Regions from separate parts of the Microbacterium sp. LRZ72 genome, predicted to be linked through region 2. Evidence: predicted binding sites of a transcription regulator. Region 2 holds the regulator's gene; the other holds the start of a gene.
What was found. The regulator HrcA, encoded in region 2, represses chaperone genes, less so after heat shock. The targets are predictions, from matches to a motif close to TTNGCACTCGNNNNNNNCGAGTGCNAA.

Region 1 (3,963 bases), on a different contig from region 2:
CCGGGACGGTCGGCGCTCTACGAGTCGTGGGCGGCGGGCGTCGCCCGCGATCGCCGCGCCCAGGCCGTGCTTGCGCAGATCCCCGCGACGCGACGCCAGCCACCTCTTGTGTTCGCCATCGCGCGCATGGCCGGTGCGCCCGACGCGCCGTACGCCGATTTCGCCGCCTGGCTGTACGCGCACGCCGACGAGTTCGTCGCCGCGGCATCCGCGCGCTCGCTGCAGACGAACGAGCCGCAGCGCTGCACGGCGCTCCTGCCGGCGCTGGCGGGCATCGATGGGCCCATCGCCCTGGTCGAGCTGGGCGCCGCGGCCGGCCTGTGCCTCGTGCCCGACCGGTACGCGTATCGATACCGCGGGGCGGGCGACGAGGTGCGGCTCGCGGCGCCCGGACAACACACGGGGGTGACCCTGGACTGCGTGGTGCGCGGGCGGATGCCGCCGATCGAGCGGCCCCGCATCGTCTGGCGCCGGGGCGTCGACCTCACCCCGCTGTCGGCGCGCGACCCGCAGGACGCCGCCTTTCTGCGGGCGCTCGTGTGGCCGGGGGAGACGGGCCGGGCCGAGCGGATCGCGGCGGCGCTGGACGTCGTGGCCGCCGACCCGCCCGAGATCCACGCGGGGGACGTCACCGACGTCGCGGTGCTGCGCCGCGCGACGCAGGACGCGCCCGCCGACGCCACGCTCGTCGTCACGACGCCGGGGCTGGCCGGCCACCTCTCGCGAGCCGGGCGCTCAAGCCTGCGCGCGGGGATCGCCGCCGTGGGTGCGCGCTGGATCTCGATCGACGCGCCGGATGCCGGGTCGCCCGCCGACGACGGTTTCATCGTGCGCCGGGACGACGATGAGATCGCCCGCTGCGATCCGCTCGGCGCGTGGCTGGAGTGGCGCCACGGCGCGGGCGCCGCCCGGCGATAACGTGGGGGCATGCCCGACGCATTGACCGACCAGGAGCGGCGGATCCTCGACTTCGAAGCGGTGTGGGTGCGACACGCGGGTGCCAAGGAAGAGGCGATCCGCGCCCAGCTCGACCTGACGCCGGCACGGTACTACCAGCTGCTCGGCCGCCTGATCGAGACGCAGGCCGCCCTTGAGCAGGAGCCGATGCTCGTGCGCCGGCTCCGTCGTCTTCGCGACAGCCGCGCCGCCGAGCGGGCCGCCCGGCAGCGCGCGGTCGGCCGATGAGGGCATGCGGTCGCGCTCTGGATAGCATTTCGTGATGCCCGCTGCGCCCAAGGACCGATTCGACGACATCCCCCACTCGAGGGGTCGCGTCGGCGCGCACCGCGCCGAGAACCCGCGGGTGGGTGGCTGGACGACGTTCTTCTGGGCGGTGGGCGCCGCCGCCGTGCTCATGGTCGTGGGCGTCTTCGCGACGCTGATCGCCGATGGGCGCATCGAGCTCTTTCCGGCCGCCGTCGAGACGGCGGCACCGGTCGAGACGGTCCCGCCGGTGGTCGACACGTCCTACTCGGTGCTCGTGCTCAACGGCACGCCCGAGGAAGGCGTGGCGAGCGAGGTCAAGGAGGCCCTCGTGGCCGAGGGCTGGACCGATGGCGCGGTCGTGGCCAGCAACGCCAGTGACCGGGAGTATCCGGAAACGACGGTGTACTACGCCGCGGAGGAGGCGGAGGGCGCCGCCCGCGGCCTGGCGGGCATCGTCGGCGCGAGCGAGGTCGTGCTCAATGCGGACTACCCGCTGCCCGACACCTCGGCCACGCAGCTGACCGTCGTCGTCGGTGTCGACTCGGTGGAGGAGTCAGGCGAGGAGTAGCGCGCCTGTCGAGCCGCGGCATGTTTCGGTCGGATTAAGAGTTCGCGGCCCGCATGTCAAACCTGTCGCTCGAGCCCGTTCGGGCGTCTTCGTGCTGATTAGCATGACGATGTCCCACCCCGCAGCAGCAGGAGTACACGCATGGCCCAAGGCATCGTCAAATGGTTCAACGCCGAGAAGGGCTTCGGCTTCATCACCGTCGCCGAGGGTGGGCAGGACGTCTTCGTCCACTACTCGAACATCGACATGAGCGGATTCCGCGTCCTCGAAGAGGGCCAGCAGGTCGAGTTCACGGTCGGCGCCGGGCAGAAGGGCCCGCAGGCCGAGTCGGTCCGCGTCGTCGCCTGACCCGCGCCCGGCCTCGCGACCACCTGCACCGGGTGGTCGCATCGCTGTGCCCGGTCGCGTGTGCGCCCGGCCTCCCGGCCGCACGTCCGGCAACGGTCGCGCGGCTTGCACTCCCCGGGGGCGAGTGCCAGAATGACTTAGCACTCGCTTCAAGGGAGTGCTAAGACCAAACGCTCACGTCCGGGAGGGACGCCCACCCATGTCAAAGATCATCGCTTTCGACGAAGAGGCCCGCCGTGGCCTCGAGCGCGGCCTGAACACGCTGGCCGACGCCGTCAAGGTGACGCTCGGCCCCCGCGGTCGCAACGTCGTGCTCGAAAAGAAGTGGGGCGCGCCCACGATCACGAACGACGGTGTGTCGATCGCCAAGGAGATCGAGCTCGAGGAGCCGTACGAGAAGATCGGCGCCGAGCTCGTCAAGGAGGTCGCCAAGAAGACCGACGACGTCGCCGGCGACGGCACCACGACGGCCACCGTGCTCGCTCAGGCGCTCGTTCGCGAGGGCCTCCGCAACGTGTCGGCCGGTTCTGACCCGATCGCCCTCAAGCGCGGCATCGAGAAGGCCGTCAAGGCCGTGACCGACGAGCTGCTCGCCAACGCCAAGGAGGTCGAGTCGAAGGAGCAGATCGCTGCGACCGCCTCGATCTCGGCCGGCGACAAGACCATCGGCGACCTGATCGCCGAGGCCATCGACAAGGTCGGCAAGGAAGGCGTCGTCACCGTCGAGGAGTCGAACACGTTCGGCACCGAGCTCGAGCTCACCGAGGGTATGCGCTTCGACAAGGGGTACCTCAACCCCTACTTCGTCACCGACCCCGAGCGTCAGGAAGTGGTCTTCGAGGACCCGTACATCCTGATCGCCAACCAGAAGATCTCGAACATCAAGGACCTTCTGCCCGTCGTCGACAAGGTCATCCAGGACGGCAAGGAACTGCTGATCATCGCCGAGGACGTCGAGGGTGAAGCCCTCGCGACGCTCGTGCTCAACAAGATCCGCGGCATCTTCAAGTCGGCCGCCGTCAAGGCGCCCGGCTTCGGCGACCGTCGCAAGGCGCAGCTGCAGGACATCGCGATCCTCACCGGCGGCCAGGTCATCACCGAAGAGGTCGGCCTCAAGCTCGAGAACACCACGCTCGACCTGCTCGGCCGCGCCCGCAAGGTGATCATCACCAAGGACGAGACCACGATCGTCGAGGGCGCCGGAGAGTCGGAGCAGATCGAGGGCCGGGTCACGCAGATCCGTCGCGAGATCGAGAACACCGACAGCGACTACGACCGCGAGAAGCTGCAGGAGCGCCTGGCGAAGCTCGCCGGTGGCGTGGCCGTCATCAAGGCGGGCGCGGCGACCGAGGTCGAGCTCAAGGAGCGCAAGCACCGCATCGAAGACGCCGTCCGCAACGCGAAGGCGGCCGTCGAAGAGGGCATCGTCCCCGGTGGTGGCGTCGCGCTCATCCAGGCGGGCAAGAAGGCGTTCGCGAACCTCGAGCTCACGGGCGACGAGGCGACCGGTGCGAACATCGTCCGGGTCGCCGTCGACGCTCCGCTCAAGCAGATCGCGCTCAACGCCGGCATGGAGCCCGGTGTCGTGGCCAACAAGGTCGCCGACCTCGAGCCCGGCTGGGGCCTGAACGCCGCGACCGGCGAGTACGGTGACCTGTTCGCGCAGGGCATCATCGACCCGGCGAAGGTCACGCGCTCGGCGCTGGAGAACGCGGCATCCATCGCCGCGCTGTTCCTCACCACCGAGGCGGTCATCGCCGACAAGCCCGAGAAGAACGCGGGCGCGCCGGCCGGCGACCCGACGGGTGGCATGGACTTTTGAGTCGAGACGGGTCAGGGCG
Region 2 (3,963 bases):
CCCTCGCGGCGGCCGGCGTCACGCGCCTTTCGATCGGCATGCAGTCGGCGGTGCCGCGGGTGCTCGGCACCCTCGACCGCACGCACGATCCCGCGAACGTGGGAACGGCGGTGGCGGCCGCACGTGCCGCCGGTCTCGGGGTCAGCGTGGATCTGATCTACGGCACCCCGGGAGAGACCCTCGACGACTGGCGGCTCTCGCTCGATTCCGCCGTAGCGCTCGAGCCGGACCACGTCTCGGCGTATGCGCTCATCATCGAGGACGGCACGCAACTGGCACGCCGCATCCGGCGCGGTGAGCTGCCCGCCCCCGAGGACGACCTGCAGGCCGACATGTACGAGCTGGCCGACGGTCTGCTCGGCGATGCCGGCTTCGAATGGTACGAGGTGAGCAACTGGTCGCGCGGGGACGCCCACCGGTCACGGCACAACCGGGGCTACTGGGCGGGCGGCGACTGGTGGGGGTTCGGCCCGGGCGCCCACAGCCACGTCGCGGGTCTGCGGTGGTGGAACGTCAAGCATCCCGCAGCCTATGCGCAGAGGCTCGCCGGCGGGCGATCGCCAGCCGCGGCACGCGAACGACCGGACGAGGATGCCGCCGACCTCGAGCGGGTCCTGCTCACCTCGCGGCTGCGCGAGGGGATCGCCGTCGACACGCTGCCACCAGGGGGGCGGACGGCGGTGGCGGGCCTCATCGCGGACGGCCTGGTCGTTGCCGCCGATGCGCTGCGGGGCCGGGTCGTCCTCACCCTTCGCGGCCGCCTGCTGGCCGACGCCGTCGTGCGCGCGCTCGTTCCGTAGCGGCCGAAGGACTGACCGGCCCAGACCCCGGGTAGAATTGGCACTCGCTGCGCGGGAGTGCCAGTGTCGTCTGTGACAGATTCGGAAGGGAGGAACCATGGTCAGCGAACGAGGACTGCAGGTGCTGCGCGCGATCGTGCAGGACTACGTCGAGACCCACGAGCCCGTGGGCAGCAAGTCGATCGTGGATCGTCATCCCTTCGGAGTATCGGCCGCGACGATCCGCAACGACATGGCGGCGCTCGAAGACGAAGAGCTCATCGCGGCCCCCCACACGTCTTCCGGACGGGTGCCGACGGACAAGGGCTACCGGGTCTTCGTCGATCATCTCGCCGATGTGCGTCCGCTGACGTCGGCGCAGCGCAACGCGATCACGACGTTCCTGGGCGAGCCGGGCGATCTCGACGATCTGCTGGCGCGGACCGTGCGCGTGCTGTCGCAGCTGACGGGGCAGGTGGCGATCGTGCAGTACCCCTCGTTCGCCCGCGCCGCCGTGACCCACGTGGAGCTCGTGGCGATCTCACCGACGCGCATGCTCATCGTGATCGTCACCGACACGGGACGGGTCTCGCAGCGCATCGCACCGTTGCCCGTCTCGCTCGACGAGACCGAGATCTCGCTCCTGCGCGCCCGGCTCGTCGACCTCGTGGTCGGAAGCTCGGCCCAGGACGCCGCAGAGCGCGTCGAGGGCATCCGCATCGCCGAGCCGGCCGCCGGCGACCGGCTGTCGGCCGCCCTCGGTTCGCTGGCGCACGTGATCGCGGAAGAGCTCGAGGAGTTCCGTCAGGACCGGCTCGTGCTCGCGGGGACGGCGAACCTGGCCCGGCGCGAGGGTGACTTCCGCGGCAGCATCTACCCGCTCCTCGAGGCGATCGAAGAGCAGGTGACGCTCCTGCGGCTGATGGGAGAGATGGTCGCCGACGGGCAGGGTCTCGCGGCGAGCATCGGGCGGGAGAACGAGCCGTGGGGGCTCACCGAGGCCTCGGTCGTGACGAGCGACTACGCGACATCCGGGTCGCTCGCGCGCATCGGCATCATGGGCCCGACCCGAATGGACTACCCGAGCAACCTCGCGGCCGCCCGTGCCGTGGCGCGGTACCTGTCGCGCGTGCTCGAAGAAGACGACAACCGGCGCTGAGACGCCAACCGCGACCGACCGGTCGCGGATCCTGCGAGAGGTGAATGTGGCTGACCACTACGAAGTCCTGGGTGTCGCCCGGGACGCGAGTCCTGAAGAGATAAAGAAGGCCTACCGCCGCCTGGCGCGGGAGCTGCACCCCGACGTCAACCCCGGGGCGGATGCCTCCGACCGGTTCAAGGCCGTCACGCACGCGTACGACGTGCTGTCGGACCCCGACCAGCGCCGTCGCTACGACATGGGCGGCGACGAGTTCGGCGGCGCCGCGGGCTTCGGCGGGTTCAGCGACATCTTCGAGACGTTCTTCGGAGGCGGCGGCGGCGGTCGTGGCACCCGGCCTCGGTCGCGGCGCGAACGCGGGCAGGACGCGCTCGTGCGCGTCACACTCGACCTCGGCGACGTCGTCTTCGGCGTGCACCGGGATCTCGAGGTCGACACGGCCATCGTGTGCGAGACGTGCGAGGGGTCCTGCTGCCAGCCCGGCACGCAGCCCGTGACCTGCGACATCTGCCGTGGTTCGGGACACATCCAGCGCACGGTGCGCAGCCTGCTCGGCAATGTGGTCACCGCGCAGCCGTGCGCCACCTGCCAGGGATACGGCACCACCATCCCGTACCCGTGCTCCACGTGCCAGGGCCAGGGGCGCGTCCGCTCCCGGCGCACCGTGTCGCTCGACATCCCCGCGGGCGTCGAGACGGGCCTGCGGCTGCAGCTGCCCGGCTCCGGCGAGGTGGGGCCGGCCGGCGGCCCCCACGGCGACCTGTACGTCGAGATCTCGGTCTCGCCCCACGAGGTCTTCAGTCGCGACGGTGACGACCTGCTCGCGACGCTCGACGTCTCGATGCCGGACGCGGTTCTCGGAGCGACGACCACGATCGAGAGCCTTGACGGCCCGGTCGACCTCGAACTGCGCCCGGGAGTGCAGTCGGGCGACGTCCTCACGATCAAGGGTCGTGGCGTGACACCGCTGCGCGGCTCGCAGCGGGGCGACCTGCGGGTCGGCGTGCAGGTCGTCACGCCGTCGCGCCTCGATGCGAAGGAGCGCGCACTGATCGAGGAGCTGCGACGGCGCACCAAGGCCCCGGCGCCCAAGCTGGCGCAGTTCCATCAGGGTGTGTTCTCGAAGCTGCGCGACCGCTTCCGCGCGAGCTGATGGCCCTGCACTTCGTCACGGCGGATGCGGGTGCGGCCTCGGACGTGGTGCGCATCTCCGGTGATGAGGCGCGCCACGCCGCGACCGTGCGTCGGGTGCGTCCCGGTGAACACGTCACGGTCGGCGACGGCCGCGGCGCGTGGATCGAGGGCGAGTGCGTGTCGGTCTCACCCGCCCTCGTCGAGGTGCGCGTGCACTCCACGCGGACCATCCCCGCCGCCTCTCCGCGACTCGTGCTCGTCCAGGCACTGGCCAAGGGGGACCACGACGAGCGGGCTGCGCAGGCGGCCTGTGAGCTCGGCGCGGACGTGATCGAGCCGTGGCAGGCGGCGCGCAGCGTCTCGCGCTGGGAGGGCGCCAAGCGTGACAAGGGCAGAAGCCGGTGGGCGTCGATCGTGCGGGAGGCCGCCAAGCAGTCCCACCGCGCGTGGATTCCGGATGTCGCGGACGTCAGCACGACGGCGGGGCTGGTCGACCGGTGCAGCGATGCGCGCGTCTACCTGCTGGAGCCCACCGCACTGCTCAGGCTGTCCGCGCAGGCGCCGTCCGCGGACGACCCCCGGGACGTCGTGCTGATCGTCGGCCCCGAGGGCGGCGTCGCGCCCGACGAGATCGCGGCGCTGACGGATGCCGGAGCCCTGCCGGTGCGGTTGGGCGAGACCGTCCTGCGCACCTCCACGGCGGGACCCGCGGCCATCGCGCTGCTCAACGTCGCGCTCGGGCGCTGGTGACGGCCGGATCGATAGACTTGTGCCGTGTCCGACGAACCATCGATCTTCACGCGCATCCTTCACGGCGAGCTCCCGGGCGAGATCATCGCCGAGACCGAGCATGTCTTCGCCCTGCGCGACATCGCGCCGAAGGCACCGGTG

Region 1: groL (chaperonin GroEL) is a predicted target of HrcA. The motif match lies at 2,260-2,286, and genes of this name have one in related genera.

What each region holds. Positions count from the first base shown of each region.
Region 1 is NZ_JANGEX010000002.1:289,824-293,786, reverse strand. Features, by position in the region: gene M4I32_RS03905 (DUF2332 domain-containing protein) at 1-918, shown strand, start outside; gene M4I32_RS03900 (DUF3263 domain-containing protein) at 928-1,185, shown strand; gene M4I32_RS03895 (LytR C-terminal domain-containing protein) at 1,220-1,774, shown strand; gene M4I32_RS03890 (cold-shock protein) at 1,916-2,122, shown strand; gene groL (chaperonin GroEL) at 2,322-3,944, shown strand.
Region 2 is NZ_JANGEX010000001.1:301,148-305,110, reverse strand. Features, by position in the region: gene hemW (radical SAM family heme chaperone HemW) at 1-800, shown strand, start outside; gene hrcA (heat-inducible transcriptional repressor HrcA) at 898-1,938, shown strand; gene dnaJ (molecular chaperone DnaJ) at 1,985-3,091, shown strand; gene M4I32_RS01445 (16S rRNA (uracil(1498)-N(3))-methyltransferase) at 3,091-3,822, shown strand; gene M4I32_RS01440 (HIT domain-containing protein) at 3,847-3,963, shown strand, end outside.